DNA from 4 places in the Bacillus sp. BSL6 genome. Region 3 is predicted to be linked to each of the others. Evidence: riboswitches for the same ligand, from Rfam matches in the RefSeq annotation. Region 3 holds a riboswitch; each other region holds the start of a gene.

Region 1 (7,888 bases), on a different contig from region 3:
ATCGAAGCTGACGAGCCATTCGGAAGCGTAGAATCTGTTAAAACAGTTTCTGAATTATACGCACCTGTAAGCGGTAAAGTTGTAGCAGTAAACGAAGAATTAAGTGACCAACCAGAACTTGTTAACGAATCTCCATACGAGGGTGCATGGATGGTTAAAGTTGAACTTTCTGATGCAAGCCAAGTTGAAAAGTTATTAACTGCTGAAAAATATGCAGAAATGACAAACCAAGACTAATTATAGTCGAATGAAGGACAGCCTTTGTGCTGTCCTTTTTTATTTTATGTAAAATAATGAACGTAGAATCATATACTAATTATCGTGTGGAAGAACGTTTTTTGAAAAAAATTTTTGTTTTTTTATTGTCTAGCTCCAGTGGCTAGATTGTTCGGTGGCTGCACTTCTTCCTGCAAGGCAAAAGGCGCCTCTAGTTCAGGGGTTCGGGTGTCCTCCTGTTCTGAACGAGCGCTTGCACTTTTCATTGTCCAGCTCCACCTCCTAGCCCTTCATGTCTAAGAACCTTCCGCACGAGAAGACAAAAAGCGTCTTCTGTGCGAAAGAACCTTAGCCAACAGGGCTAAGCAGTCGGTTCCGCTTTTCTTTATGATCCAGCTCCAGCGGCTAGATTGTTCGGTGGCTGCACTTCTTCCTGCAAGGCAAAAATCGCCTTTGCGTCAGAAGCTCCATCCCTCTCACAATCTAAACGAGCCGTTTGCGCTTTTTATTATGATCCAGCTCCAGCGGCTAGAACAGTCGGTCATTTCACTCCTTCACTTGAGGCAAAAGGCGCCTCTAGTTCAGGAGTTCCAATGCCCTTCTGTTCTGAACGAGCCGCTTGCGCTTTTCTTTTGCAAAAATAAACAGGAAACAACATGAAAATAACGAATATACTATATACTAAGTTAAAGGTTGTATAGTATATGGTGATCGGGTGATGACATATGATTTATGTAGAAAAAGTCATTATTGTAGAAGGTACATCAGATAGAAGAAAGATTGAATCTATTATTCGGGAACCAGTGGAAATTGTTTGTACAAATGGTACAATTGGTTTGTCGAAAATGGATGAGCTCGTTGATCAGTTTTTTGATAAGGAAGTGTATGTGCTAGTGGATGCTGATGATGCTGGAGAAAAGTTAAGGAAACAGTTTCGAAAAGAATTTCCGCAAGCAGAGCATATTTATATTGATCGCTCGTACCGGGAAGTGGCAACAGCGCCATCTTCACACTTAGCAAATGTATTATGGGGAGCTGACATTGACGTTTATACAGAATATTTACGGTAAGGAATGATAGAAGTGATTGATTGGACAGGAGCCGAAGCTACAGCCCTAATAGAGAACGAAGAAAAAACAGTGTTATATGTATATACTCCAATGTGTGGAACATGCCAATTAGCAAAAAAGATGTTAACAGTCGTTGAGATGACAATTGAAGATTTGAAAATTGGGATGTTAGATTTAAATTATGCTCCGCATTTCGCGAAAGAGTATGGAATTGAAAGTGTACCGTGTTTACTTGTTTTTGAAAATGGGACACTGATAAAGAAGATATATGCATTTCATTCGGTTGAATATTTATATACGGAATTAAAGTAGGCGGCAAAGTTTTTGCCGCCTCGACATATTTCTTGGGAAATATGTCGAGATGCAGGGTGGTTACAGTATTTGTCGAGCGAAAGTAACAGGATTGCTCTTTAGTAAGAGGGAATGGTATGTGTAATAGAAAGTGATATGAAGGATGTGATTTAGAGTGAAATTATATTCTTTGCTTCAGTCATTTGTAAATTACGCTAATGGTCAATATCATTTAGAGCCGCTTTTAAGACAAGGAGAAAAAACTGTTAATTTCCGCTTTGGGGATGAAAGTTGTTCGTTACAAATTTCAAAAGATTATATAGAGTTGCTACATGAGGAAAGAGGAACGGAGCAAATCGTTTGTGTAGATGAAGAAGATGTAAAACAATTGGTGAATGGCAATGTACGATTGCAAACGTTAATGAACGATGGACGTATACAATATTCGGGAACGTATCGAACGATGTTATTAATTGAATCGATGTTTCATATATGTAAACCGATGTCAGTAGGTGCTTAAAATTCTGAAGTTTCGTTTTTTACGAAAATTTCTGTTGACATGGTGTGTGGATATTGATACAATTCAATTCATAAAATATAGACAATTTCATAAATTACAAATCAGACGAAAATGTAATCTGATTTCTCTTATCAAGAGAGGTGGAGGGACTGTGCCCTGTGAAGCCCGGCAACCGTCAACTTATGTTGAAATGGTGCCAATTCCTGCAAAGCAAATGCTTTGAGAGATGAGAGAGAGGGATAATGTTGTTATATACGCATATAAACCTTTCTGCTTCTCTAAAGCGGAAAGGTTTTTTTGTTGTTTGAATGTGGAGGACATTCAAATAATAAAAGTAATGATAACGGTGGGCTATACGCATCAAAAATAAAAAATTGCGGAGTCGATCAAAAATCTAGCTCCAGCGGCTAGAACAGTCGGTCGTTTCATCCCTTCCTATGAGGCAAAAAGCGCCTCTACGTCTGGGATTTGGGCGCCCTCTTGTTCTAAGCGAGCCGCTTACGCTTTTTATTAAAAAAAGGGGTGATACACCATGATTCTATTAGAAAATGTAAAGAAAATATATAAAGCAAAAAGCGGTGATGTCACTGCTGTAGATAATGCCAATTTAAAAATAGATAAAGGTGAAATATTTGGTGTTATCGGATATAGTGGCGCTGGAAAAAGTTCTTTAATTCGATTATTCAATCAGTTGGAGAAACCAACTTCTGGCCAAATTACAATCGCAAATCGTGTCATTTCAGCCATTACAGGAAGCGAGCTTCGTAAGGCAAGGCAAGAAATCGGAATGATCTTTCAGCACTTCAACTTACTTTGGTCACGAACTGTACGTGAAAATATCGAGTTCCCACTTGAAATTGCAGGTGTTGATAAAGCGAAGAGAAGGAAACGCGTTGATGAGTTAATTCATCTTGTTGGATTAGAAGGAAGAGGTGACGCGTATCCATCTCAGCTGAGCGGAGGACAAAAGCAACGTGTTGGAATTGCAAGAGCGTTAGCTAATAATCCACAAGTACTTTTATGTGATGAAGCAACGTCAGCTCTTGATCCAGAAACGACAGATCAAATTTTAGATTTACTATTAGATATTAATAAACGTCTCGGCTTAACAATTGTACTTATTACACATGAGATGCACGTAATTCGAAAGATTTGTAATCGCGTTGCGGTAATGGAGAAAGGAAAGATTGTAGAAACAGGTCCAGTACTTGATGTGTTCCGTAATCCAAAGCAGGACATTACAAAACGATTTGTACAGCAGTTAACGGATTCTGAAGATACAAATGAAACGATTGAAAGTTTAATTGAGAAATATCCAGATGGTAAAGTAGTTCGTTTGCAGTTTATCGGTGAAGCTGTAGAAAGACCAGTGCTTCAAAGATTAATGCAGCGCAGTGATATAGAAGTTAGCATTTTGCAAGGCAATATCGCACAAACGAATAACGGTTCTTACGGTAGTTTAGTTGTTCATTTAAATGGTGAGGAAACAGCGATTCAGCAAGCAATAGAGGGAATACATCAAGATCAAGTAGAGCTGGAGGTGATTGCACATGGATAAGTTACTCACGAATGTTGATTGGAATCAAATGTTAGAAGCAACTGGTGAAACGTTATATATGACGGCAATCGCAGCTCTTGCCACATTTATTTTAGGACTCATTTTAGGATTGTTACTCTTTATGACAGCGAAAGATAATTTATGGGAAAACAAAGCGGTTAATACGGCGATTGGAGCGTTCGTAAACATTTTCCGCTCGATACCGTTCATTATTTTAATCATTTTATTAATCCCATTTACAAAGATTCTGCTTGGAACAATTCTTGGAGCGAGCGCTGCACTTCCAGCTTTAATTATTGGAGCAGCACCGTTTTACGCAAGAATGGTTGAAATTGCACTTCGCGAAATTGATAAAGGTGTAATTGAAGCTTCAAAAGCGATGGGAGCAAAAACAAGTACAATTATTTTAAAAGTATTGATTCCAGAATCGTTACCAGCATTAGTATCTGGTATTACGGTTACGACAATTGCGTTAGTAGGCTATACAGCAATGGCGGGAGTTGTTGGTGCTGGTGGTCTTGGAACACTTGCTTATTTAGAAGGATTCCAACGAGGGAATAACGATGTAACAATCGTTGCGACAATTTGTGTATTACTAGTTGTATTTTTCATTCAGTGGATTGGTGATCGTGTAACGACTCGAATAGATAAACGATAATAAAAAACGGGAGGATGTTTCAAATGAAAAAATTATTACTGACAGCACTTATTTCAACTTCAATTTTTGGGTTAGCTGCTTGTGGCGGGAAAGATAACGATGAAAAGAAACTAGTTGTTGGTGCTTCTAACGTACCGCACGCTGAAATTTTAGAAAAGGCAAAACCGTTACTTGAGAAAAAAGGAATTGAATTAGAAGTGAAAAAATTCCAAGATTACGTATTACCAAATAAATCGTTAGCGGATAAGGATTTAGATGCAAACTACTTCCAGCATATTCCGTATTTAGAAAAAGAAATGAAAGATAAAAAATATGATTTTGAAGTAGCAGGAAAAATTCATTTAGAACCGATTGGTGTATATTCTCAAAAATATAAGAGCTTAAAAGAACTTCCAGACGGAGCGACAATTATTATGAGTAATTCAGTTGCTGATCATGGACGTGGTTTAGCAATTTTACAAAAAGAAGGCATTTTAAAAATTAAAGATGGGGTGGATCCAGTTAAAGCAACTCCAAAAGATATCGCAGATAATCCGAAAAACTTAAAATTTAAAACGGATATTGAGCCTGGTTTATTACCACAGGTGTATAACAATAAAGAAGGCGACGCGGTTTTAATTAACTCGAACTATGCAATTGATGCGAAGTTAAACCCGGAAAAAGATGCAATTGCAATTGAAAGTAATGATTCACCATACGCAAACGTAGTAGCTGTTCGTAAAGGCGATAAAGATAAGAAAGAGATTAAAGCTCTTGTAGAAGTATTACATTCTAAAGAAATTGAAGACTTTATTAATAAAGAATATAAAGGGGCAGTTGTTCCTGTAAAAGAATAATTGCTGGGGAAGGGCTGGTGTATGCCGGCCCTTTTTATAACTACATAATTATACGGGAGAAGGGGACATCATATGAAAAAGATTCTATTGTCAGTTGTTACAGCGCTGTCTGTATTTACATTAGCTGCTTGCGGAGGGAAAGAGGAGAATAAGCTTATTGTGGGAGCTTCTAACGTGCCGCACGCTGTTATTTTAGAAAAGGCACAGCCAATATTAGAGAAAAAGGGTATTAAATTAGAAATTAAAAAATTCCAAGATTATGTGTTGCCAAATAAAGCGTTAGCGGATAAGGAAATTGATGCGAACTACTTCCAACACATTCCTTATTTAGATAAAGAAATCCAAGAAAAAGGATATAAAATTGTAAACGCGGGAAAAATTCATTTAGAGCCAATGGGTATTTATTCGAAGAAATATAAAAGCTTAAAAGACTTACCAGATGGCGGGACAGTGATTATGAGTAATAACGTAGCGGAGCGTGGCCGTATGCTAGCACTGTTACAAAAAGGCGGCATTATTAAACTAAAAGACGGTGTAGATGTTGTGAAAGCAACAGTAAAAGATGTTGTAGAAAATCCGAAAAACTTAAAGTTTAAAACAGATGTAGAGCCTGGTCTTTCACCGAAGTTATATGAAAATAATGAAGGTGATGCATTATTTATTAATTCAAACTATGCAATTGACGCAAAATTAAATCCAACAAAGGATGCGATTGCGATTGAAGGATCAGACTCTCCGTATGCAAATATTATTGCAGTTCGTAAAGGTGACGAGAAGAAAAAAGAAATTAAGGAGCTAGTAGAAGTACTGCATTCAAAAGAAATTCAAGATTTTATTAATAAAGAATATAAAGGTGCTGTACTTCCGGTAAGTGAATAAATATAAGGAAAGGGCTGGAAATTTACCAGTCCTTTTTTCTTTATATAAATAAGAAGAAAGGTGTATCATATAAGGATGCAAGTGAAATACTTATATACATTTGTGAAAAAATTGTTACTTTTTTTCATCGTTTGCGATATCATTTTATTTGATATAAAATTAGAATGAGAATAAAATGAGAATATGAACGTTTTAGGAATTTTTAAAATGTATATATAGGATTAATGGAGGTATTGAGATGGCTGGTTCTACATTAACGGTTAAAGACTTACACGTATCAATTGATGGCAAAGAAATTTTAAAAGGTGTAAACCTTGAAGTAAAAGGTGGAGAAATCCACGCAATTATGGGACCTAACGGAACAGGTAAATCAACTTTATCTTCTGCAATTATGGGTCACCCAAAATATGAAGTAACAGAAGGTAGCATCATCATCGACGGTGAAGATGTATTAGAAATGGAAGTAGATGAGCGCGCACAAGCAGGTCTATTCCTAGCAATGCAATATCCAAGTGAAATTAGCGGAGTAACAAACGCTGACTTCTTACGTTCTGCAATTAACGCACGTCGTGAAGAGGGCGATGAAATTTCTCTTATGAAATTTATCCGTAAATTAGATAAAAACATGGAATTCCTAGAAATGGATCCAGAAATGGCACAACGTTACTTAAACGAAGGTTTCTCTGGCGGTGAGAAAAAACGTAACGAAATTCTTCAATTAATGATGATTGAGCCAAAAATCGCAATCTTAGACGAAATTGACTCAGGTCTTGATATCGATGCATTAAAAGTTGTATCTAAAGGTATTAACGAAATGCGCGGCGAAGACTTCGGTTGCCTAATGATTACGCATTACCAACGTTTATTAAACTACATCACTCCAGACTTCGTTCACGTTATGATGAACGGTCGTATCGTTAAATCTGGTGGACCTGAGCTTGCACAACGTCTAGAAGCTGAAGGTTACGACTGGATTAAAAAAGAATTAGGTATTGAAGACGAAACAACAGAGCAAGAAGCGTAAGAGAGGAGCATAAACATGACAATCGGTACATTACCTTTCGATCAAGAAACAATCCGTCAACGCGCAAGCGAAGTAAACGAAGCAGCTTGGTTGACTGAGTTCCGCTTACAAGCTCTTGCACAAGCAACTGAACTTCCAATGCCAACTCCTGATAAAACGAAAATTGACAAATGGGACTTTATCGGAAAAGGCGACGCTGCTAAGCAAGAGCCTGTAAGTTCTTTAACAGAGCTTCCAGAAGCAGTGAAAAACTTAATCGATGAAAATAACAGTGTATTAGTGCAACGTACTGGTACAACTGCATTCGTTTCTTTAGCAGACGAAGCAAAAGAAAAAGGTGTTATTTTCACAGACATCGTAACAGCTGCAACTGAGCATGCTGAACTAGTACAAAAGTACTTAATGAAAGACGGCGTGAAGGTAGACGAGCATCGTCTAACTGCACTTCATGCTGCATTAATCAACGGTGGTGCATTCGTATATGTTCCGAAAAACGTTGTTCTTGAAACTCCACTTCAAGCTGTATTCTTAGTAGACGGCGAAGAAGCTAACGTATATAACCACGTATTATTCGTAGCTGATGCGAACAGTACTGCAACTTATGTAGAAAACTACGTTGCAAATGAAAATGCTAAAGGTATTGCAAATATCGTAGCAGAAGTAATCGTGGAACAAGGCGCACAAGTGAAATTCGGTGCGGTTGATCTATTAGCAAAAGACGTAACAACTTATGTTAACCGCCGCGGGGTTGTAGGACGCGACGGCCGTATTGATTGGGCTCTAGGCCTTATGAATGACGGAAACACAATTTCAGAGAACGTTACAAACCTAATGGG
Region 2 (7,888 bases), on a different contig from region 3:
GACCACATGAATTCGGGCATCCTACCATATGAATACGAACCGGAACATCGAGTGCAATTTGTGTATCTAAGTATTCGGCAATTTTTCGTAATCTTTCTTTCGTTTCTACTAATGCAAGATTGCAATATTCAATACCAGTACAAGAAACCGCGTGACCAATAAACGATTTCGGATTTGCTGATATCGCTTCAAACAACGGCTCATTTAGTAAGCCAGTTACATTTTCTGGCGGAACATTCGGAATAATGAAGTTTTGTGAATTACATGTACGAATTTGTCCATTTCCATATTGTTTAGCAATTCTTGCAATCTCAAACATTTCTTCTGCATGTAGGCGTCCTACCGGCACATTAAAACCTACATATTTTAGTCCCTCTTGTTTTTGGTCTTGGACACCATAAAAGTATCCCGCATTCCAGCCTTTAAGAGCACTTTCTCCTTTACTTTGTAATGGTCCTGTATATTCTATTAGTTTCTCTTTAAACTTCTCTGCTCCCCAGTCTGCAACAAGAAATTTCAAACGAGCTAAATGACGTTTTTCACGATATCCAAAATCACGGAATATCGTAGCAATTGCAATCGCTACCGCCTTCACTTCTTCTGGCAAAACGAATACATCTAATTCATCAGCTAAATATGGACGAGCCGATAACCCACCGCCTACTTTTATATGAAAACCAACTTTTTTCTCACCATCTATTTCTTTCGTAGCAGGTGTAAATGCAACACAGTTAATCTCTGCGTTTGCTGCGTTATAAATGTTAGAACTAATAGACATTTTAAATTTACGTGGTAAGTTAGAAAACTCTTCATTATGTTGGAAGTAGTCATATACCTCTTTCACAATATGCGTTGTATCAAATAATTCATTTGCATCAATGCCAGCAAGTGGATTTCCCGTAATATTACGCGTTATATCACCACACGCCCCAGCTGAAGATAACCCAACTCTTGCTAATCTTTTAAAAATATCTGGAATTTGATGAATTTCTAACCAATGAAACTGAATCGCCTGTCTTGTCGTAATATCGATTACGTCACGTCCATAATCCTCAGCGATAGAAGCAAGCACTTCTGCCTGTGCATTCGTAATAATGCCAGAAGGAATATTTACGCGCATCATAAAATAACCCGCTTCTTTCGGTCTTTGTAAATACAACCCTGCCCATTTGAATGCGTCCCACTCTTCTTTCGGAATAGATTCGAAGCCATTCTCTGCATAGTAAGGAATATCATTAAAGATTTCCAATCCATCTTTTTTTAATTTATTTTTCTCAGTTTGATTTAATTTTTCATTGTTAGCCCATACTTTTTCATAACTCATTTTTTATCCCCCTATATAAAACTACGCTCTTGTAAGTATTTCACGATTTGTTCTGCACATTCTTCAATAGAATACTTATTCGTTTCTACAATTAATTCCGCTTTTTCTGGTTCCTCATACGGTGAATCGATACCTGTAAAGTCTTTAATATCACCTTTTCTTGCTTTTTTATAAAGCCCTTTCGGATCACGTTTCTCACACTCTTCAATTGGACATTTTACAAACACTTCTATAAATTCATCTGTAGCCAATAGATCTCTAACTTGTTTTCGATCTACTCGAAACGGTGAAATAAACGCTGTAAGAACAACAGTACCTTGATCTACAAATAGCTTCGCCACTTCGCCAATCCGTCTTATATTTTCCATACGATCACTTTCAGAAAAGCCTAAGTCTTTATTTAAACCGTGGCGTATATTATCTCCATCAAGTACATAGTTTCCAATATTCTTTTCAAATAGTTTACGAGCAACCGCGTTCGCTACTGTAGATTTACCCGAAGCTGATAAACCAGTAAACCAAATTACAAAACTATGATGCCCATTCTTCACTCTTCTCTCATCTTTTGAAACAGAAGCTGTATGCCAAGTAATATTCGTATCCATCTCATTCTCTCCCTATTCTGTTACTACTTCTTTTTTCAAACCTTTAATTAGTACCTCTACTACCTCTTTACGACTAAATGTACTTGGCGGAATCTCACCGTTTCTTAATAGTTCTCTTACTTTCGTACCCGATAAAATAACATGATCTTCTTTTCCGTGCGGGCATGTTTTTGTCGAAGCCATCGCTTCACATTTCGTACAGTAAAAACTATGTTCAAAAAATAACGGTGTAATCCCTAACTCTTCCACTGTAAAGTTTGTAAAAATTTCTTGTGCTTCATAAGTTCCGTAATAATCTCCTACCCCAGCATGATCGCGCCCTACGATAAAGTGGGTACATCCAAAATTTTTTCTAACTAATGCATGGAATATTGCTTCCCTCGGTCCTGCGTAACGCATTGCCGCAGGAAATACACTTAAAAAGACACGATCTTTCGGATAATAGTTTTGAAGTAATACTTCATAGCTTTCCATCCGTACATCAGCTGGAATATCGTCCGATTTTGTTTCCCCAACGAGCGGATTTAAAAAGAGTCCATCTACAATTTCAAGAGCAGATTTTTGAATGTATTCATGGGCACGATGCACCGGGTTCCTCGTTTGAAATCCTACTACTGTTTTCCAACCACGTTTTTTAAATTCTTCTCTCGTTTCAATTGGGTCTAAATGATAAGAAGGAAACGGATTATTTTCAAAGCGTTTCGTAAGAACAATAGCCCCACCGACATAAACGTTCGGTCGTTCATATAATTTTTTCACTCCCGGATGAGCCTCATCCGTCGTTTTATATACTAGTAACGCTTCTTTTTCCTTATCAGGCACAAAAATATCTTCTATTTGAATGACACCATATACATTTCCACCGTTAACAAGTTTTACTTCCTCTCCAACTTTTAGCGTCTCTGCTACTTCTTCTGTTACTGGTAATGTAATTGGTATACTCCAAACACTCCCATTAGCTAAACGAAGCGTTTCTACAACCGAATCATAATCTTTCTTTCCTAAAAAACCAGTAAGCGGGCTATATCCCCCTGTCGCTAATAGTTCTAAATCACTTAACGCAATATTATCTAGCCCAATTTCTTTTTCAATTTGTAATACGTCATATGTCTCGTCTACACGGTTTACTAATTCGTTTACTGTACTCATGTTCTATATCCCCTCTTAGTTTTATTTCAAGATTCATCTTATTGATAATGAAGACCACATTCAGTTTTCACTTTCCCAGCCCATCTACCATCTCTTGAATCGCCACCCTCTCCTACAGGCAACGTACACTTCTCACACCCAATACTTGGATATCCAATATCATGTAATGGGTTATACGGCAAGCTATGCTTGTATACATATCGCCATACCTCTTTCCACGTCCAATGAATGAGCGGACAAACTTTAATAGATTGAAAGCGATGATCTTGATTTATAAACTTTGTATGCTTACGCGTTTCTGATTGTTCCCTCCTCAACCCCGATATCCACGCTTTTTCATTCGCTAATGATTCTTCTAGCGGTAAAATTTTCCTAATCTTACAACAAAGATTAGGATTGCTTTCCCATAGCTTGTTACCATGCAATTTGGCTTGTTCATCAAGTGTAAGTTTTGGCTGTTTTTCTATAATATTTAATGAAGGAAATCGTTCTCGTACTTTTTGAATTAATTCATACGTTTCTTGAAAATGAACATTTGTATCCAAAAATACAACTTTAGCAGATGGATTTACTTGGTTAATAAGATGCAGTAGTACCATCCCTTCCACTCCGAAGCTACATGCGTATACAATTTCATTTTCATATTCTTTATACGCCCAACTTAATACTGATAGCGCGCCTTTCGTTTCATCTTCTTCTGAAAATGAAATATCATTTTCTTCCCACGTTTCATACGTCAACATGTTTTTTCCCCCTGTAAAAGCAAAAAGACGGTTTTAACCTAATAAAATAGGTTAAAACCGCCTCTAGTTTTTCTAGTCAGCGCTTTTTACTTTAAACGTACTTTTTCACTTTTCTCTAATTGAATGACTTTTCCATCTTGCACAACAATTGTAATTGAACCATATTTCATATCAGCAAGCATCGCTTCAATTTTCTCAGATACTTCCTCAAAATGTTCCCGTACGCTCACGCGAACAGCCCCCCTTTTTATTCATAAAAAAAATCTTTCCCATTTCGAAAAGACTGTTCGGTAATATATTTTACCTTATCTTTCAAAATGGATTCCATTTTGCTGGATTTAGCACCTTGCTTTCTATAAGCAGGTTGCCGAGCTTCGCCGGGCCAGTTCCCTCCGCTTCTCTTGATAAGCTTTGTATTTGTATTTTATCACAATTCTGATTTTTTTCAATCCTAGTTTTCCGATATATTTTAATTATTTTATTTTACAAAAAAGGAATTGCCCATCCGAACAACTCCTTTTTCCTCATTTAAACAAGTTCTTTAATACGTATGCGATCGTTCCCAATAATATTTTCATATGTTTCGCGCTCTACAACAATTTGTGATGTACCGCCTTTCACGAAGACGACAGCTGGTCTACGAATCCGATTATAATTATTCGCCATCGAGTACCCATATGCCCCTGTACAAGAAATCGCTAGTAAATCGGCAGAGGCAACTTTCGGTAAAGTAATATCCCAAATTAACATATCTCCACTCTCACAGCATTTCCCTGCAATCGAAACAACTTCCTCGTTCTCATCATTCCCTCGATTCGCTAACATCGCTTCATAACGAGCGTTATATAAAGCAGGTCTTAAGTTATCAGTCATCCCACCATCCACTGATACATATTTCCGAATACCAGGAATGTCTTTCACAGATCCGACTGTATAAAGTGTCGTTCCGGCATCACCTACAATACTACGGCCTGGTTCAACCCATATTTCTGGCAATGGATAATTACATAACGTAAATTGTTCTCTCACCGCACTTGTTACAGCTCGCACATACGTCTCAAGAGTTAATGGTGTATCGGACTCTGTGTAGCGTATTCCGAATCCTCCCCCTACATTTAGCACTTTTACTACATAATTTGTTCGCTCTCTCACTGCTTCTAAAAATTGACGAAGAACTTCAATCGCTCGCACAAAGCCAGCCGTTTCAAATATTTGTGATCCGATATGTGAATGAATTCCTAACACGTTATAATTTGATTTTTGTAAAGCAAGCTCAATTGCCTGCATCGCTTGACCATTTGACACGCCAAATCCAAATTTTGAATCATCTTGACCTGTTGTAATATATTCATGTGTATGCGCCTCTACTCCGGGCGTTACACGAATTAATATGTTCACAAATTTCCCATGTTGCACTGCTAAATCATGCAAAATTTCTAATTCTAAGAAGTTATCTACGACAAAACAACCAATATTCGCCTGAAGAGCCATCACAATTTCTTCATCTGTTTTGTTATTGCCATGAAAATGAATGCGCGATGCAGGAAATCCTGCTTGTAGTGCAGTATATAATTCTCCTCCAGAAACAACATCTAATGACATATTCTCTTCACGAGCTACTCGGCACATCTCCATGCACAAGAACGCCTTGCTTGCATATGCTACTTGATAAGAGAACCCACTTTCTTTAAAAGCACGATGAAACGCGCGGCACTTTCCTCGAATTGACTCTTCATCGTATACATAAAGTGGTGTTCCATATTGTTTTGCTAGCTGCGTCGTGTCGCACCCTCCAATTTCTAAGTGTCCTTGCCCATTAATTCGGCTTGTGCCGTGTAAATACATTTGAATTCCTCCCTTATTTCCTCTAAAACTCATAACCCCAATCTTCTATTCATTGCAGCACGCTTTTAGATAGACAAAAAACGCGCGGAACAATGTTCACACGCGTTTCTTATTAGGAAAAATATATATTGAAAAAATAAACGAGTTGTTATCTCCTCAAAATAAGAAACCGCATCAACATCTCCAAATAGCTCTCCATAAAATAAATCTTATGACAGTACTACATTTATTCAATGCAGTCCCAATATATGAATAAGATGGTTATTCTTATATTTCGGCAATAGTCCCTTTCAACCTATGATCACAGATTCCATTAAATCTCCCATAGCTTACTCTTTCCTATCGCGGCCTCTACCTTTGAGAGTAGATGAGGTAAGTCTATTTAATTTTCAAACATCTAATTGTTGCTATTAACAATACCAAAGGACCATTTTATTTGTCAAACAATTTTTTATATTGCTTTTTGACAGTTTAGTTTCGTATCGTTTGGTAAGCGCTTTACTGAAACCTTTGTCACTTCCCATTCACCTTCTTCGTTATTAAATGTAATCGTTACCTTCTCAAATGGTGGCGCAATTTTCCCTGCAACACGTTCATACTTAGTCACTTCAATACTCGCTTGAAATAAATATGTACCGCTATACACTTTTTTTAAACTAATAATTTTCGGGCATTGATAAGGCTTCAAGCTCCCATATTGTTTTTCGATTGCTTTATTTATTTTCGGAAATAACACAGAATAAAGGGCATCTTCCATAAGAGGTGCATCATACTCTGCTACCGACACACTTGGTGAAGCAAAAAGTATAACACTACTGCATACTATAAAATATAATAATTTTCGCATTATAACCTCCATATTGTTACACGATTCTTTCCGCGCACGATAATAATCATACATAGAAACTCCATTTTATTGTCTCCTACTGCCCTTTTTCTACTCAATTGTTATAAAAAAGTCCACAACTCTCTTTTATTTTCGTATAATGATACTCATAGTATAATAAACATAATAATAAAGGACTGTTCGTATATATAAAATGAGGCGCTAATCAAATAGGCCCACAAGAACCGTCATGCTTTTTAGGAGAGGAGTATATTATGCTACAACGTCTGTTTCCAAAACTGCGATTCGCACTCGTTGCAGTCGTTTTATTATGGATAAAAACATATATTGTGTACAAGCTAGCGTTTGATATTAAAATTGATAATTTCTTTGAAGAATTTATGCTTTTTATGAATCCACTAGCTGCGTTACTTTTATTTTTCGGTTTTGCATTATTTGCATCTAAACACCGAAATCGCATTATAGTTGGAATTAGTTTTATACTGTCATTCATTTTATTTGGAAATGCAATGTTTTATGGGTTTTATAACGATTTCGTTACGTTCCCAGTATTATTTCAAACAAATAATATGGCTGATTTAGGGACGAGTATAAAAGAACTCTTTACGTATAAAACATTACTGTTATTCGCAGATGCGATCATCTTAATGTTTCTTTCGCGTAAATTCCCATCATTTTGCGACAAAACGCCGCTTTCTCGCTCTGAGAAGAGAACTTTCTTTAGCGGTGTAACAGCTCTATTAGCACTACAAATTGTTGTTTCTGTTATTTATAAACCACAAATGTTCTCACGCTCATTCGATCGTCAAACTGTCGTGAAAAATTTAGGTTTATACACATATCATCTATTTGATATTACACTGCAATCAAAATCTTCAGCTGAACGTGTATTTGCAAGTGGGGACGGGTTCTCTGAAATTAAAAACTATACAGACTCAAAAGATAAGCAAGTTGATAAGAACTTATTTGGATCTGCAAAAGGTAAAAATGTCATTTTGATTTCAATGGAATCTACACAAAGTTTTGTTATTAATAAAAAAATAAATGGAAAAGAAATTACTCCATTTTTAAACGAATTTATTAAAGATAGTTTTTATTTCGATAACTTTTATCATCAAACAGGACAAGGTAAAACTTCTGATGCTGAATTTATCGTTGAAAATTCACTTTATCCGTTAGACCGCGGTTCTGTATTCTTTACTCACGCAACAAATGAATATACAGCTACACCAGAACAATTAAAGAAATACGGATATTCTTCTGCTGTCTTCCATTCAAATGATAAAGCGTTTTGGAATCGGGATGTAATGTATCCTGCACTTGGATATGATCGTTACTTTAATTTAAATGATTACGTAGGCACAGAACAAATGTC
Region 3 (7,888 bases):
TGCATGTGATGTTGTTATACATACGAAACATATGCAACAGTTACACTTGGGTCGGTATTTGAAAATATAAAAAACAAGACACAGCATAGTTCTGTGTCTTGTTTTTTAATACGACTTATGTAGCATCATATATTTCCTCTCATGATATATATTTATATTAAAGATATGAGATAAAAAATATAAAATACGTCCTTTTTCTCTGTCTATGAGTCCCTAACCCAATAATACGCGAACGAGTTGAATAATTGTCTCGTTTTCTACTTTGTAATAAATTTCCAATCCTTTTCTTTCACTTGAAACGATTTTAGCACTTTTTAACTTTGCTAAATGCTGTGAAATTGTAGATTGTGGCATGTTTAAGCCAGTGTACATTGTAGAAACGTTGCTTGGACCGCGTTCAATTAATCCTTTTACAATACATAAGCGAACAGGATGAGCAAGTACTTTCAATAATTCTGCATTGCTTTCATATAGTTCTATTTCTTTTTGAAAGGTTTCTAACATGTTCTTTTCCACCTCCGTGTGAGCTGTTATACCATACTATACATACCAAAAAATTAAAGAAAAGAAAACAGTTGTTGCAGAAAAACATTCCTAAAGTAAAGAAATTGTAAGAAAAGAGACCCTGATGTAAATAAAGTAGATAATTTAGCACGGTTTTGTAAAATGACATTTTTGGGTGAAAATTTCGATGCATTTTAAAAATTGAAAGATATAGATATATTTGTAACACAATTTTATCATGATTTTCTTATTCTTTCAAATGAATATACGAAATTTTTAAAATAATATGACAAAGGAATTATAATGTTATATATAGAATATAAAACAGGTTAAAAGAAAAGAAGCCGAATGTAGTCAGCTTCTTTATGGTGAAAATGAAATGTTTGAATATAGCTGATAAATCTTATAATTACCAAGACGTTAGTTATGTATTCTAGATTTCATCTTTCATCAATTTTAAAAATCTGTGGTTCCATATATTTTCATAAAAATCAATCGTCTCTTTTGCGGACATAAATGGATTATTTAACGTAGAGGTTGCTTTCTGGAACATGAAGTTTTCGTACCCTAGTCCATGGGCAAATTTAATCGTGGTATCCATACAGTACTCTGTTTGGGCACCACAAAATTCAATACGATGTACAGATAATTGATCTAAAATCTCTTTCAAGTTTGTGTTATAAAAAGAATTGGCATGTGTTTTTCTTACAAAAAAATCTTGTTTTTGAACATCTAAATCTGAATGAATAGCCCAAAGGTCTTTTTCAGGTACTAAATCATCGTCACAATGTTGAACGAAAAGAATTGGTTTATTTGATTTTCTGTATGAAGAAATTCTTTTATTTACTTTTGTAAGTAAATTTTGTAAATTAAATAAATGCTCCTCACTATAACATACTCCATTTTGTAAATCGATAACGATTAAAACATCTGCACATGTATCCATTATTTTTGCCCCTTTTTTACTTCTTAATATATCAATTAATTCATTACTTGGAAATAGATAGTGATCTGTCATTTTTTTTATGAATTATACGAAGGGTTGACAAATATACTTATCAGCGTAAAAAAGAAGATATGATAACTTAATTTCATATCTTCTCTGCTCTCTATGCATTTACAGGCTCTTCTACATAAGAAAGGGCATTTTCAAAATCGGATATTAAATCGTCAACATTTTCAAGACCGACGGATAGCCGAAGTAATGAATTTGAAATCCCTCTTTCATCACGAGCTTCTTGCGATAGTGCTGCATGTGACATTTTAGCTGGGTAGGAAAGGATCGATTCGACAGCCCCTAAACTAACTGCAAAGACAGGTAATTTTACTTTTGATAAAAATTGGCGAAGTGCGTCTTCTGATTGTAAAGTGAAAGATAGGACAGCTCCTGCTGATGTAGCTTGAGATTGTTGAATGTGAAATCCAAGATGTGTTTGTAATCCTGGATAATAGACATTTTGAACTTTAGCGTGCTCTTGTAAATAGTGTGCAATTTTATTGGCATTAGCAGCTGAATGCTCAAGACGTACATGCAATGTTTTTAGACCACGAAGTACGAGAGAACAATCTTGCGGGCCTAGAATAGCGCCGAATGAATTTTGTAAAAAGCCAAGTTTTTGGGCGAGATCGGTATCTTTTACAACTGCTAATCCGGCAGTAACATCACTATGACCGGCAATGAATTTTGTGGCACTATGAAGAACGACATCAGCGCCAAGGTCAAGTGGTTTCTGGAATAATGGTGTCAAAAATGTATTATCAACAAAAGTAAGGGCGCCAATAGATTTTGCAAGTTTAGAAACAGCACGAATATCTGTCACTTTTAAAAGTGGATTGGAAGGTGTTTCTACATAAAAGAGTTTTGTATTTGGCTTAATGTTTTGCTTTATTTCTTCTAAATTGGTCATATCAACAAATGTATGTGAAACACCGTAACGGGAGAGAACTTCAGTTATCATTCGATAAGTTCCTCCGTATACGTCTTCTGAAATGAGTACGTGATCACCTTGTGAAAGGAGGAGGAATGCAGTAGAAATCGCTGCAATTCCTGATGCGAAGGCAAATCCTTTTGTTCCGCCTTCTAATAAAGCAATGATGTCTTCAAGAGCTTCACGAGTTGGATTGCCTGACCTGCTATAGTCATATTTCCCGAACGTATCTACATCAAATTGGTGAAATGTTGATGTGTTATAGATGGGAACGTTAACAGCTCCTGTTTGCGAGTCATGTTTATATTGGTTGTGCAGTAAGAGTGTATCTATAGAATAACTCATATTCTTACACCTTCTTTTACAAGTTTAATGGCTTGCTTTAAGTCTTGAATTAAATCGTTACTATTTTCAATACCAACGGAAAATCGAAGAAGACGATTACATACACCGTTTGCTGTTCTAATTTCTTCAGGAATATCAGCGTGTGTTTGTGTTGCTGGATATGTCATTAAACTTTCAACACCACCGAGACTTTCGGCAAATGTAATTAAGGATAAAGATTGTAAGAATGGATTAATCCATGTTTCATCTTTCAGACGAAACGAGATCATGCCGCCTCTTCCAGGATAAAATACATCTGTCACCCCATCCTCATCATTTAAATAAGCAACAACTGCTTTTGCATTTTCTTCATGTTGTCTCATGCGAAGCGCTAACGTTTTCATACCACGAATTAATAGCCATGAGTCAAATGGACTTAAGACTGCACCAGAGGCATTATGATAATGAGCGATTTCCTCACAAAGTTCCTTTCCTTTTGCAACGACAAGTCCGCTTAGTACATCGTTATGACCACCTAAATATTTCGTTGCACTATGAAGTACGATATCGGCACCTTCTGTTAATGGCTGCTGTATATAAGGTGTGTAGAATGTGTTGTCTACAATAAGAAGTAGTCCGTGTCTTTTCGCTACAGTTGCAACAGCGGCAATATCGGTAACTTGCATTAATGGATTAGTTGGAGTTTCTATGAAAATAGCCTTCGTTTTCGTTGTGATGGCTTGCTCAATTTGTTTAATAGATTGTGTATTTACGTATCTACATCGAACGTTCCACTTTTTTTCGTGCTCAGAAAATAATCGATAAGTGCCACCGTATAAATCTTCGGAAACAATAAGTTCGTCTCCAGAGCGGAATAGGGAAAGGACAAGAAGAACGGCTGCCATCCCTGAACTACAGGCATAACCTTGTTCACCGCATTCTAAGTCTGCGATTGCCTGTTCTAATAGGCCGCGCGTTGGATTTCCAGTTCGTGAATAATCAAATCCAGTAGATTTACCAATTCCTTCGTGACGATAAGCAGTTGAAAAATAAACAGGTGGATTAACAGTTCCTGTTGTAGTTTCACTCCGGTTTCCGATTTGCGCTAATTTTGTTTCGATAGTTGACATGTGAAAATTCCTCCTTTTTAAATTGAACCATTAGTTGAATATAAAATAAAAAAGCCTTCTAAGAAGAAGGCTTTCGGTTTGAATAGAGTCTTCTTCTCATCTGTCAAATCTTTCACAATTTGCTGGAATTAGCACCTTATTAACAAATGTTAATGGTTGCTGAGGCGTCATAGGGCCAGTCCCTCTACCTCTCTAGATAAGAATGTTCGTATGAAATTTTATTATGTTTTTAACTTTACAACAAAAGATAATTGAATTGCAACTTTATTTTAAATAATTTTTATTTTTCCGCAAGTGTCATTGACTTTTGTATTTGTGCGTGCTAAATTTATAAAAAAATTAACAAACATTGTTAAAAGGGGAACGCATTTCCTTTTAGCTACATAAATAAAATAATAAAGACAAACTCTTATTGAGAGCGGTGGAGGGAAAGGCCCTGTGAAACCCGGCAACCTTCAAACGAAATGTTTGAAACGGTGCTAATACCTGCAAAACGAATGTTTTGCATAATAAGAGGAGGATCGATTATGTCCCCCTCTTCAAAGTGAAGAGGGGGTTTTTATATTGATAGAAATGAGGGAGATTTGTGAAATTACTAGATTTATTATCAAAAGGAATTGTAATAGGTGATGGTGCGGTTGGGACGTTATTACATTCACATGGTTTGCAAAGTAGTTTTGAAGAATTGAATATATCTGATCCAGATTTAATTGTATCGATTCATAAGCAATATGTAGCGGCTGGGGCAGATGTGATTCAAACAAATACGTACGGAGCAAATGAAGCGAAATTACGTATGTATGGATTAGAAAATCAAGTTACTGAAATTAATAGAGCGGCAGTAAAACTGGCGAAAGCATCTGTTACAGACAGAAATGCAATTTTAGGCACAATTGGTGGTATGAAACATATCGGGGCGGTTACGACAACTGATATGGAGCGAGAATTTATGTTACTGGAACAGGCAAGTGCATTATTAGAAGAACAGGTTGATGGACTGCTATTAGAGACTTTTTATGATGAGTTTGAATTACTTCATGCTGTCCAGGTGTTACGAAAAGAAACAAATATTCCAATTGTAGCGCAATTGGCGTTACATGAGGCGGGTACGACTCAAAATGGAAATGATGTAAATGAAATATTAAAACAGCTTTTAGATTACGGTGCAAATGTTGTTGGATTGAACTGCCAACTAGGGCCACTTCATATGACGGAAGCTCTTAAAATGATATCGATTCCGAAAAATGGTTACTTGTCAGCATATCCAAATGCAGGTCTCCCAAATTATGTAGAGGGACGATACGTATATGAGGGAAGTCCAGCTTATTTTGAAGCGATGACACCGAAATTTATTGAGCAAGGTATTCGGTTATTGGGCGGTTGTTGTGGCACGACTCCAGAACATATTGAAAGTATGAAACGTGCTACTCTAAATGTTACGCCTGTAATAGAAAAGGATACGGTTCAAAGACCGAAAGTAGTTCATACACATGAGAAACGTTCAAAAGCTCATGTCACTTTAGCAGAGAAAGCAAAAAAACAAACGACCGTAGTAGTGGAATTAGATCCACCAAAAACGTTAGATACGCAGCGGTTTTTTGAAGGCGCAAGAGCATTGAAAAGAGCTGGAGCAGATGCTATTACTCTAGCAGATAATTCATTAGCATCGCCCCGTATCTCGAATATGGCAATGGGAGCATTATTAACGAAGCATGATATTCCGGTATTGACGCACTTAACATGTAGAGACCATAACGTCATCGGACTACAATCTCATTTACTAGGATTATCAGCGTTAGGCATGGAAGAAGTGTTAGCTTTAACTGGAGATCCAGCGCGCGTTGGTGATTTTCCAGGTGCCACTTCTGTATATGATTTGTCCTCTATCGAGCTCATTAAAATGATTAAAGAAATGAACGATGGGCGTTCCGTTTTAGGGAAATCCATTGGACCGGCAACAAGGTTTTCTGTGGGCGGTGCATTTAACCCGCATGTAAGACATTTAAAAGCAGCGGTTAAGCGAATGGAACGGAAAATAGATGCTGGAGCAGAATATTTCTTAACGCAGCCGATTTATGATATCGCGTTAATTGAAGAAGTGTATGAAGCGACAAAGCATTTAGAACAACCTATTTTTATTGGGATTATGCCATTAATAAGTAAACGGAATGCAGATTTTCTTCATTTTGAGGTGCCAGGTATTACTTTACCTGAAGCAGTAAGAGAGAGAATGGATGGACATGAAACGAAAGAGGCAGCAATTGAGGAAGGGATTCGTATTTCTCAAGAATTGATCGATGCGGCGATGAAATACTTTAACGGCATTTATCTTATTACACCATTTTTAAAATATGAAATTACAGAACATCTTGTTAAATATGTGAGAGAAAAGCAAGAAGTGAAAGAAGGTATTAATTGATGAAATGTATAGAAGAAAAATTACAAAATAACATCTTAATATTAGATGGTGCAATGGGAACGATGATCCAGCAAGAGGATTTAACTGCGGAAGATTTCGGAGGAGAGGAGTACGAAGGGTGTAATGAGTATTTAGTAGAAACAAGACCAGATGTTATTTTAAAGATTCATAAAGCCTATATTGAAGCTGGAGCGGATATTATTGAAACAAATACATTTGGGGCAACCAATATTGTACTAAGTGATTATGCGTTATCTCATTTAGACGAGGAGCTAAATGAGAAGGCAGCGCGTTTAGCGAAGCAAGCAGTCGAAGAAAGCGGGAAGGAAGTATATGTTGCGGGAGCAATGGGACCGACAACGAAAGCGATTAGTGTTACTGGTGGTGTAACGTTTGAAGAATTAATTGAAGCTTATACACGGCAGGCAAGAGGATTGTTGAAAGGAGAAGTGGATGTATTACTCGTTGAGACGAGTCAAGATATGCGTAACGTGAAGGCTGCTTATATTGGAATTCAAGCGGCTTTTGATGAACTAAATACAGTTGTACCTATCATGATTTCGGGAACGATTGAACCGATGGGAACGACTCTAGCTGGGCAAACAATTGAGGCTTTTTACTTATCGGTAGAACATATGAAGCCATTATCTGTTGGATTAAACTGTGCGACTGGTCCGGAGTTTATGAGAGACCATATTCGTTCTCTATCTGATTTATCGGAGTGTTACATTTCTTGTTATCCAAATGCAGGTCTTCCTGATGAAGATGGACATTATCATGAATCTCCATCTTCTCTCGCTGAAAAAGTGAAGCGATTTGCTGAAGAAGGATGGGTTAATATTATCGGTGGTTGTTGTGGCACAACACCAGAACATATAAAAGCAATGAAAGAAGCACTAGCATCCCTAAAGCCTCGTGAACATCATGAACGAGAAGGTCATGGAGTTAGTGGATTAGAGGCACTGCAATATGATGACTCTATGAGACCATTATTTGTTGGTGAAAGAACAAATGTTATTGGATCACGTAAATTTAAAAGATTAGTAGCAGAAGGGAAATTTGAAGAGGCTGCTGAAATCGCTAGAGCGCAAGTGAAGAAAAATGCTCATATTATTGATATTTGTATGGCAGACCCGGACCGCGATGAAATAGAAGATATGGAAAACTTCTTGGCAGAAGTTACGAAAGTGTTAAAAGTACCGATTATGATTGACTCAACAGATGAACATGTGATGGAGCGAGCTCTTACTTATATTCAAGGGAAAGCTGTTATTAATTCAATTAATTTAGAAGATGGAGAAGAGCGATTTAAAAAAGTGACACCGCTTCTTCGTAAATATGGTGCTGCAATTGTAGTTGGAACAATCGATGAAGATGGAATGGCAGTAAGTGCGGAAAGAAAACTAGAAATTGCGAAAAGAAGTTATGAGTTATTGACGACGAAATATGGTATACGCCCATCAGATATTATTTTTGATGCACTTGTATTTCCTGTAGGGACAGGTGATGAAGAGTATATTGGCTCGGCGGCTGCGACGATAGAAGGGATTCGCCTTATTAAAGAAGCATTACCAGAGTGTTTA
Region 4 (7,888 bases), on a different contig from region 3:
AGAGCAAGCGTTATTAGCTTTACTTCAGTTTAAAGATCTTGGAAAATCGATTTATGACTGGTCAACTGAATCTGTTACTGAAATTAATCCAAAACCAAATGTAGATTCAGAAAATGTTGTGGTGGAAAAAGAAGTTACTGAACAACCAGAAGAACAAAAACAAGTGCAACAAGAAACAAAAGATGACACTTTAAAAGTTGTTGTGGATAACGAACCGGTTAAAAATAAAAAATCCGGAAACGGTAGCACATTACCGAAAACAGGAGCATCTTCTCATAGTGCAGCGACAGAAGTAGGTATGGGTGTATTATGTATTGCTTCTGCATATGTATTATGGAGACGTAAAGCAGCTTAACAAAAATTAGGAGCAATCATTTGCTCCTAATTTTTAATATGAAAGGTGAGAGGCAACATGAGTAAGATGAAGTGGTTTATTTCTTTACTGCTTTCACTTGGGCTACTTGCTGGATGTGAAGAGGCAGCTGTAAAGCCTGAGAAGAAAGTAGAACCAAAGCAAGAAGAGGTAGCAAAACAAGAAGAGAAACAAGATGAAGCGAAACCGGAAGAAAAACCGGAGGAAAAACAAGCTGAACAAGAGCAAAATAAGCAAGAAGAGCAGAAAGAGCAAAAAGAACAAAAAGTAGAAGAGAAGCCGAAAGAAGAAAAGCCACAGGCACAACCGGAAGTAAAGAAAGAAGAAAAACCGCAGGAACAGCCTGTTACTAAGCAATCAGAACAGCAAAAAGCACAAGAAGAGAAACCACAACAGCAACAACAACCGAAAGCACAAGAAGTAAAAGAAGAAGCGAAGGTTGTGAATCAGCCGAAAGAAACACCGAAGCAGGAGCAGAAAGGAAATCCTGAGGAACCAAAAAATGTACCGGTTCCGCCAACGCCAAAACCAGTACCAGACCCAGTTCCACCGCCAACACCAGTTCCACCTAAACCACAAGCAAAACAAGTTACGATCTCAGTAAAAGGTGATAAAGGGTACTTATTAGGTGCGAAAAAAATGGATGTACAAGAAGGCGATACAGTATATAAAGTATTACAACGCACAGGTTTAGATGTGGATGCGAGTGGGTCTAAAGGCGATGTTTATGTAAAAGGTATTAATGATTTATATGAAAAAGATATTACAGATACTAGTGGATGGAAATATCGTGTGAACGGTGCGTTTCCAAACCATAGTGCAGGTGTAGTAACAGTTAAACCAGGAGATACAATCGAGTGGGTGTATGTATTAAAATAAGAAAGGTACTCGGTAAAGGACTATGAAAATAAGTTTTTCTTCTTTACATCCTTTTGTGAATTTTTTCTATTATATCGGGGTGATGATACTATGTATGATGTGTCTTCATCCTCTTTTTTTAATTGGAGCAATTCTATTAATCGTTATAATCAATGTGATGCAAGGGAATAGCGAAAAGATAAGAAAGATGTTACCGAGCACAATCGTTTTCTTTTTTATGGTCATTTTATTTAATTCGTTATTAACGCATAGAGGTCGAACTACATTATTTTGGTTAGGTGATAGCCGTATTAAGCTTGAGGCAATTATGTTTGGAGTAGTAATGGGGTTATTACTAGTTGCGATTATGTTTACGTTTGCTTCGTATAATGATATTATTTCAAGTCATAAATTTTTATATTTATTTTCTAGAATTTCACCGAAAGTAGCATTGTTAACGATGATTACAGTGAGGTTTGTTCCTTTGTTTATGAGGCGATTACAGAAAATAACACTTGTCCAAAAAACGAAAGGTGTACAAGTAGATGCAGGTTCAATTGTGGAACGAGTGAAAAATGGTATGCAATTGCTGCAAGTATTATTAATTTGTTCATTAGAAGATGCGCTGCAAACAGCAGATTCTATGCAAGCTCGTGGATTTGGTGTAACGAAGCGTACAACATATATTCGGTATAGAATGGAAAGACGCGATTGGTATACGCTCAGTTATTTAAGTATTCTACTTATCATTGCTATTATATGTAGTACATATGGCGGAGGAAAGTTAATCATTTATCCGAAAGTCGAATCTATTTTATTTCAGCAATATGATGGAATGATGTTCGGCGTATTTACGATGTTTATTAGTTTACCAATTATAATGGAAGGAAGGGAGTGGCTATGGTGGCGCATGCAGAAATAAACAATTTATCATTTGTATATGCTGATGAAAACGAATATGCGTTACAGCATATTTCTCTTTCTGTTCAAAAAGGAGAGTTTATTGCACTTGCTGGAGGATCAGGATCTGGAAAGACGACTTTATTAAAACATTTTAAAAAGGAATTACTTCCAATCGGTAAGCGTACTGGGGATACATATTATGATGGTACTTTATTAGAAAATGTACCGGATTTGTTATCTGCTCAAGAAATTGGTATGGTATTTCAAAATCCAGAAAATCAGCTCGTAATGGATACAGTAATTCAAGAATTAGCGTTTTCTTTAGAAAATATCGGATTACCATCACATATTATTCAAAAAAGAATAGCCGAGCTTATTAGTTTCTTAGGATTTCAAGATTTATTGCATCAATCTGTTCATACGTTATCTGGCGGACAGAAGCAACTTGTCAATTTAGCTGCGGTATTAGTGATGCAACCGAAATTATTATTATTAGATGAACCAACTGCGCAGTTAGATCCAATTGCTGCGAAAGAATTTTTAGGATTGTTAAAGCGTATTAATGAAGAACTTGGAATTACAATCGTTTTAAGTGAACATCGTTTAGATGAAGTAATACCCCTTGCAACGCGCGTTATTTGTATGAGTAACGGCCAAATCGTGTATGACGGTAGTCCGAAAACGGTTGTAGCAAATATGTGGAAAGTAGAAAAGTTCCGGCCATTTATTCCGCAAATTCCAAGATTGTTTTTAGAGTGGAATGCGAAAGATATTCCGTTTACAGTGCGAGAAGCACAAATGAAAATGAATGATTTTTCAGCGATATCATATGTAAATGAGCCAATAGTACAAAGTGAAAAGCAAGAAGTCATTTTAAGTGCCGAGCATATTTCGTTCCAATATGAAAAGAATAGTCCGCTCATTTTACGAGATTTAACAGTATCGATTGAAAAAGGAAAATGGGTAGCTCTCGTTGGAAAGAATGGTACAGGGAAGTCTACACTGTTAACGATTTTAGCAGGGTTACAAAAATCGAGAAGAGGGAAAGTAAAGTGGAACGGGAAAGTGATACATAAAATTGATTCGAAAGAACGATTTAAAAGTATTGGGTATGTATCGCAGCATCCGTATTATCATTTTACATTTGATACAGTGTGGGACGAGGTGTATGAACGAGCACGTGAATTATACGGAGAACAAGGAAAAGAAAGAGCAGAAGATACGCTAAAACAGTTTTGGTTGTACTCGCTTAAAGAACGCCATCCACATGATTGTAGCGGGGGAGAGCAACAATTACTTGCATTATGTACGACATTATTATCAAAGCCAACTTTATTATTACTGGATGAACCGACAAAGGGACTCGATCCATGGAAGAAAGAAAGAGTAGGGGAGCTATTTAGGAAGTTGCAAAAAGAAGGTACAACAATTGTAATGGCAACGCATGATATTGAATTTGCAGCGAAATACGTTGATCAATGTATGATGTTATTCGACGGAGCAGTCATTATGAATGATGCACCGAAAGAATTTTTTAGTGGTAACTTCTTTTATACAACCTCTATTAACCGATTCATTCGAAAAGAATTGCCATATGCATTAACGTGGGAGGATGTGTACGGAGCGTGTCCAAACGATATGTTGCATTCATAATATGTATTTTTGCAGTAATAATAGGCACATTACTCTTTACTACACTTATCATGGATGGGTATTACATGTTAAGTAGTTTGTTTTTATTAGTCGTTATTATGTTACCTTTCTATATCCGCTTTGAAAGAAAGGCGTTTGTTTCACGTGAAATTGTTCTCGTCGCTGTGTTAGCCGCAATTGCAGCAGTGAGCCGCGTACCATTTTCTATTTTACCGAGTGTACAACCAACTTCTTTTGTTATTATCGTTTCTGCAATCGTCTTCGGAAGTGAAACTGGCTTTATGATCGGGGCAACAGCGGCTATCGTATCTAACATCTTTTTAGGACAAGGTCCGTGGACGCCGTGGCAAATGTTTTCATGGGGTATGATTGGTTTTATAGCTGGATTATTACGTAATACGTTTTTAATGAAAAAGCTATGGGGAAGACTACTATACGGATTGTTTGTTGGATTTTTATTTGGCTGGATCATGAATTTTTGGGGGCTTCTCGGTTTTATACGAGAGGCAACGTGGGAAACAGTCATTTCGTATTATATCGCAAGTTTTTATTTCGATTTGAGCCATGCAATTTCAAATGTTGTGTTCTTGCTATTATTTAGTACTTCTTGGATTACAATTCTTACAAGATTTAAAAAGAAATATGGCATATTAGATGAGCATAACATGGTATAGAAAAGCATACTCATATAAGGTAGGGTCGCGACTTACATATTCGTTTGCCTCTTTCATGCTTCTTACATATTGTAAGGAGCATTTTTTATTGTCAAAAAATAGTCCAATATATATCCGTTACTATATAAAATTATTTGTATAATAGTAGGTGAGAATTATTTTCAAAAGGGAGGTATATAGTTAATGAAGTTAGTTATTCCGAAGCAACATGGTGCATGGGCGATGCTTGTTATACCATTTCTATTAAGTGTCATACTTGGGAAACCTACTATATATCATATTCCATTGTTTATAGCTTGGTTCTTTATCTATTTAGCTACGTATCCATTCCTTATGTATATAAAGCAAAAACGAAAAAAAGAGTATTTACATGCAGCAATTGTGTATTTTATCATCGCTTTTGTATTTGGGATGATTTCTCTATTATATGAATGGCGCATTCTTTTATTCGTAATAGTCATGATTCCACTATTTATAGTAAATATGCATTATGCTCGTCAAAAAAATGAAAGGGCATTACTAAATGACATTAGTGCGATTGTTGTTTTCTGTATTGGTGGTTTAGTTAGTTATTATTTTTCAATGAAACTTATAGATAAAACAGCATTATTTATTGCGCTTATTTCATTTTTATATTTTTTAGGAAGTACGTTTTATGTGAAAACGATGATACGTGAGAAAAATAATCCGAAGTATCGCTTTATATCTTGGGGTTATCATATTCTATTAATGATCATTGTATTTGCTATTAATCCGTTGTGTTCTCTTATTTTTATACCAAGTGTCATTCGAGCCATTATATTGTATGGCAAAAAAATTTCTATTATAAAAGTAGGGATTTTAGAAATTGTGAATTCTGTATATTTTTTAATCATAACGGCAATAATTATGAAGTATGCCATTTGAAAAAACTTCCCACCTTATGATGGGAAGTTTTTTCAATCTTGTTCTAAAATGTGAACGGTGTAATCGCAGCGTTGAATAGCTTGTTCGATCGCATAAAGAGATTGCTCAATACGAGCGCGATTAAAATCTTTTTCAACAGTCTGTAATGCTGCTTCTAAACATTGTTTTGCTTCTTGTAATGATTGAAAAGAGTCTTGGACATATCCGCGGGCATTTTGATGCATTTCATAATCCTCCTTGCATACTCATATATGTATAGTATGAACAGTAAAGAAGAAAATATAATTTGTTATATTTGTTTGACAATTGAAATGAAATTACGTATAGTAAGAATTAAGTGAATATTTTCTTATCCAGAGAGGTGGAGGGACTGGCCCGATGAAACCCAGCAACCGCGATGCAGGTGCTAATTCCAGCAGAACAAATTTGTTCTGGGAGATAAGACGAAGATATATACGTAACTTCTTCTTATCGGAGAGGTTTTTTTATTGCAAAAAAACCGATTACGAAAATTTACATTAAGAAGAAAGGGGTTGCGCATTGCTGTGACACTCGAAAAATACGTAAAACTGCGTAGTACAGTTTATGAATATATGATAGAGCAAGATAAGCCAATATCATTGTTAGATATTCAAGAACATATCGTTTCGCATCATGAAGGAAAATTCACGAAAAAGATGTTACATCAATTTTATTTATCAAGACTATTAGATGAACTGAAACTGGATGGGAAAATTACATTAGCTGATGAATATCTCTATACGGAAAAAGGGGTATTTTATAAGGCGAGAAAAGGGAGCTAAGCTCTCTTTTTTTGAAGTATGTAGAGTAAAAGACTGCTTAAGCAGCCTGATACAGGGAATGGTGTTGAGTGTGTAGTGTCAAAGATTGAATGTGCCTGAAAGAGGCACTTCATATCGGCTGCAAATGAAAAGAGACACCTTCGCCGAATAGGTGTCAGTTGTTTTGTCATATAGACTTGCTATTTGACAGTTATTAGAATAACATGCAGTGGCTCTAGAAGTCAAAAGGGAATTAAAGGAAGAGGTGTTGTTATGTACGCTTATTTATTACATGATATAACGAAATGGATTCCTAAGTACATTATGGATCAAGGGTATGAATATTATGAAGAAGGACATGTAGATGATGTTGAAATACAAGATAAGAAAATATTTGCTTTCGTTACTGGAAATGCAGGAAACTATGAAGTGATTATTGATCTTGAAGATTTTACAGAAAGTAGCTGTGAGTGTCCATATGAAAACTATTGTAAACATATGGCGGCAGTTGTTTATGATATTCAAGGTGCTGGTGAAAGTACGGTGAAAGAGAAACTGAAAGATTTAGACAAGGAAGAGTTGCTTACCGTATTAAACCGTTTATTACAAAGCTCAAAAAATGTACAAATTGTAGAGAAGATGTTAAAGAAGGGGAAACTTTAACTTATAGAGGGAGTTGTTATGTATTGAATGTACTAATTGTATACGCTCATCCTAGTCCTTCCAGTTTTAACGCGGCGATTTTAAAGCATGTACAAAAAGGATTACAAGAAACAAACCATTCGGTTACGGTACTTGATTTATATAAAGAACAATTTAATCCCGTCCTTGTATTTAATGAAGAGAAGAAAAGGCGTGATTTAGTAAATGAAGAAGAAACAGCTCGGTACAGAGCGTTAGTAGAAGAAGCGGATACTCTTCTCTTCATTTATCCAATATGGTGGTGGGGGATGCCAGCTATTTTAAAAGGATTTATTGATCGCATTTTCGTTGCTGGTTTTGCTTATAAATATGAAGGTGCCCTGCCGAAAGGGTTACTAAAAGGTAAGAAGGCATGGGTAATTAATACGTTAGACTCACCGTTATGGTACGTCGCACTACTATATCGATCAGCCGATTGGATTATAATGAAGAGAGGTGTTTTACGTTTTTGCGGCATTCGCGATATAAAACGATCTGTTTTTCAATCTGTGAAAACGAGTAAACGAGAGAAGCGGGAAAAGTGGTTATTACAAATAGAAGAAAAGGCTCGTACGTTATGAATGAAATGGAACGTATTATAAATTGTTGTCAGTATGATAATGAACTTTTTCGTACATATATTAATTGCTTAATTCAATTGAAGAAATGTAGTGAAACATTTCAGCAAATTCAAATACAATTAAGAAATGATTACTTAATAAGAGGAATTTGTGAAAGAGAAGTTGATGAAGTAGTAAGGGGAAGTAAAGAATATGATACATATTTTCTTCCTAAAGCATTACAGTGGAATTTCCTTAAGAACAATCCACATTTAATTGAAAAAGTATGTGAAGATTTTTTTGCATTTGAGGCATTATATCTTACGGAGATAGAGTGGAAGACCGTGATAAATTGCGTGGGAAATAAATGATTTATTGTGTAAAAAAGCTAGTATAAAACTAGCTTTTCGTTTAAATAAATAAGAAACATAGGCTTATGATAAATCCTGCATATAGTAAGTTCACAACGCAAAATCCCATAATATCACGAGCACCTAA

Evidence for each region. A riboswitch is a leader RNA that binds a small molecule or an ion and turns the genes downstream of it on or off. The one in region 3 is predicted to bind S-adenosylmethionine.
Region 1: it holds a riboswitch for S-adenosylmethionine, as region 3 does, so the genes downstream of both, RCJ96_RS23255 (methionine ABC transporter ATP-binding protein) here and RCJ96_RS03230 (bifunctional homocysteine S-methyltransferase/methylenetetrahydrofolate reductase) in region 3, are expected to answer to the same signal.
Region 2: it holds a riboswitch for S-adenosylmethionine, as region 3 does, so the genes downstream of both, RCJ96_RS07730 (YezD family protein) here and RCJ96_RS03230 (bifunctional homocysteine S-methyltransferase/methylenetetrahydrofolate reductase) in region 3, are expected to answer to the same signal.
Region 4: it holds a riboswitch for S-adenosylmethionine, as region 3 does, so the genes downstream of both, RCJ96_RS17555 (hypothetical protein) here and RCJ96_RS03230 (bifunctional homocysteine S-methyltransferase/methylenetetrahydrofolate reductase) in region 3, are expected to answer to the same signal.

The regions. Positions count from the first base shown of each region.
Region 1 covers NZ_JAVGCW010000009.1:49,799-57,686, reverse strand. The annotation lists gene gcvH (glycine cleavage system protein GcvH) at 1-237, shown strand, start outside; gene RCJ96_RS23270 (toprim domain-containing protein) at 942-1,286, shown strand; gene RCJ96_RS23265 (thioredoxin family protein) at 1,290-1,598, shown strand; gene RCJ96_RS23260 (hypothetical protein) at 1,753-2,097, shown strand; SAM riboswitch class I at 2,223-2,330, shown strand; gene RCJ96_RS23255 (methionine ABC transporter ATP-binding protein) at 2,630-3,655, shown strand; gene RCJ96_RS23250 (methionine ABC transporter permease) at 3,648-4,313, shown strand; gene metQ (methionine ABC transporter substrate-binding lipoprotein MetQ) at 4,337-5,149, shown strand; gene metQ (methionine ABC transporter substrate-binding lipoprotein MetQ) at 5,222-6,028, shown strand; gene sufC (Fe-S cluster assembly ATPase SufC) at 6,267-7,052, shown strand; gene sufD (Fe-S cluster assembly protein SufD) at 7,068-7,888, shown strand, end outside.
Region 2 covers NZ_JAVGCW010000002.1:298,817-306,704, forward strand. The annotation lists gene RCJ96_RS07710 (nitrite/sulfite reductase) at 1-1,324, opposite strand, end outside; gene cysC (adenylyl-sulfate kinase) at 1,336-1,929, opposite strand; gene sat (sulfate adenylyltransferase) at 1,942-3,078, opposite strand; gene cysH (phosphoadenylyl-sulfate reductase) at 3,117-3,821, opposite strand; gene RCJ96_RS07730 (YezD family protein) at 3,908-4,051, opposite strand; SAM riboswitch class I at 4,124-4,232, opposite strand; gene lysA (diaminopimelate decarboxylase) at 4,350-5,666, opposite strand; lysine riboswitch at 5,847-6,028, opposite strand; gene RCJ96_RS07740 (DUF3888 domain-containing protein) at 6,118-6,513, opposite strand; gene RCJ96_RS07745 (LTA synthase family protein) at 6,768-7,888, shown strand, end outside.
Region 3 covers NZ_JAVGCW010000001.1:582,623-590,510, forward strand. The annotation lists gene RCJ96_RS03205 (class I SAM-dependent methyltransferase) at 1-70, shown strand, start outside; gene RCJ96_RS03210 (ArsR/SmtB family transcription factor) at 214-504, opposite strand; gene RCJ96_RS03215 (cysteine hydrolase family protein) at 938-1,450, opposite strand; gene metC (cystathionine beta-lyase) at 1,614-2,777, opposite strand; gene metI (cystathionine gamma-synthase/O-acetylhomoserine thiolyase) at 2,774-3,886, opposite strand; SAM riboswitch class I at 3,980-4,089, opposite strand; SAM riboswitch class I at 4,293-4,402, shown strand; gene RCJ96_RS03230 (bifunctional homocysteine S-methyltransferase/methylenetetrahydrofolate reductase) at 4,473-6,305, shown strand; gene metH (methionine synthase) at 6,305-7,888, shown strand, end outside.
Region 4 covers NZ_JAVGCW010000005.1:157,939-165,826, reverse strand. The annotation lists gene RCJ96_RS17590 (DUF4430 domain-containing protein) at 1-355, shown strand, start outside; gene RCJ96_RS17585 (DUF4430 domain-containing protein) at 413-1,252, shown strand; gene RCJ96_RS17580 (energy-coupling factor transporter transmembrane component T) at 1,275-2,153, shown strand; gene RCJ96_RS17575 (ABC transporter ATP-binding protein) at 2,132-3,787, shown strand; gene RCJ96_RS17570 (ECF transporter S component) at 3,760-4,461, shown strand; gene RCJ96_RS17565 (YwiC-like family protein) at 4,645-5,367, shown strand; gene RCJ96_RS17560 (hypothetical protein) at 5,400-5,591, opposite strand; SAM riboswitch class I at 5,714-5,812, shown strand; gene RCJ96_RS17555 (hypothetical protein) at 5,913-6,170, shown strand; gene RCJ96_RS17550 (SWIM zinc finger family protein) at 6,423-6,812, shown strand; gene RCJ96_RS17545 (NAD(P)H-dependent oxidoreductase) at 6,836-7,411, shown strand; gene RCJ96_RS17540 (group-specific protein) at 7,408-7,761, shown strand; gene RCJ96_RS17535 (short-chain fatty acid transporter) at 7,802-7,888, opposite strand, start outside.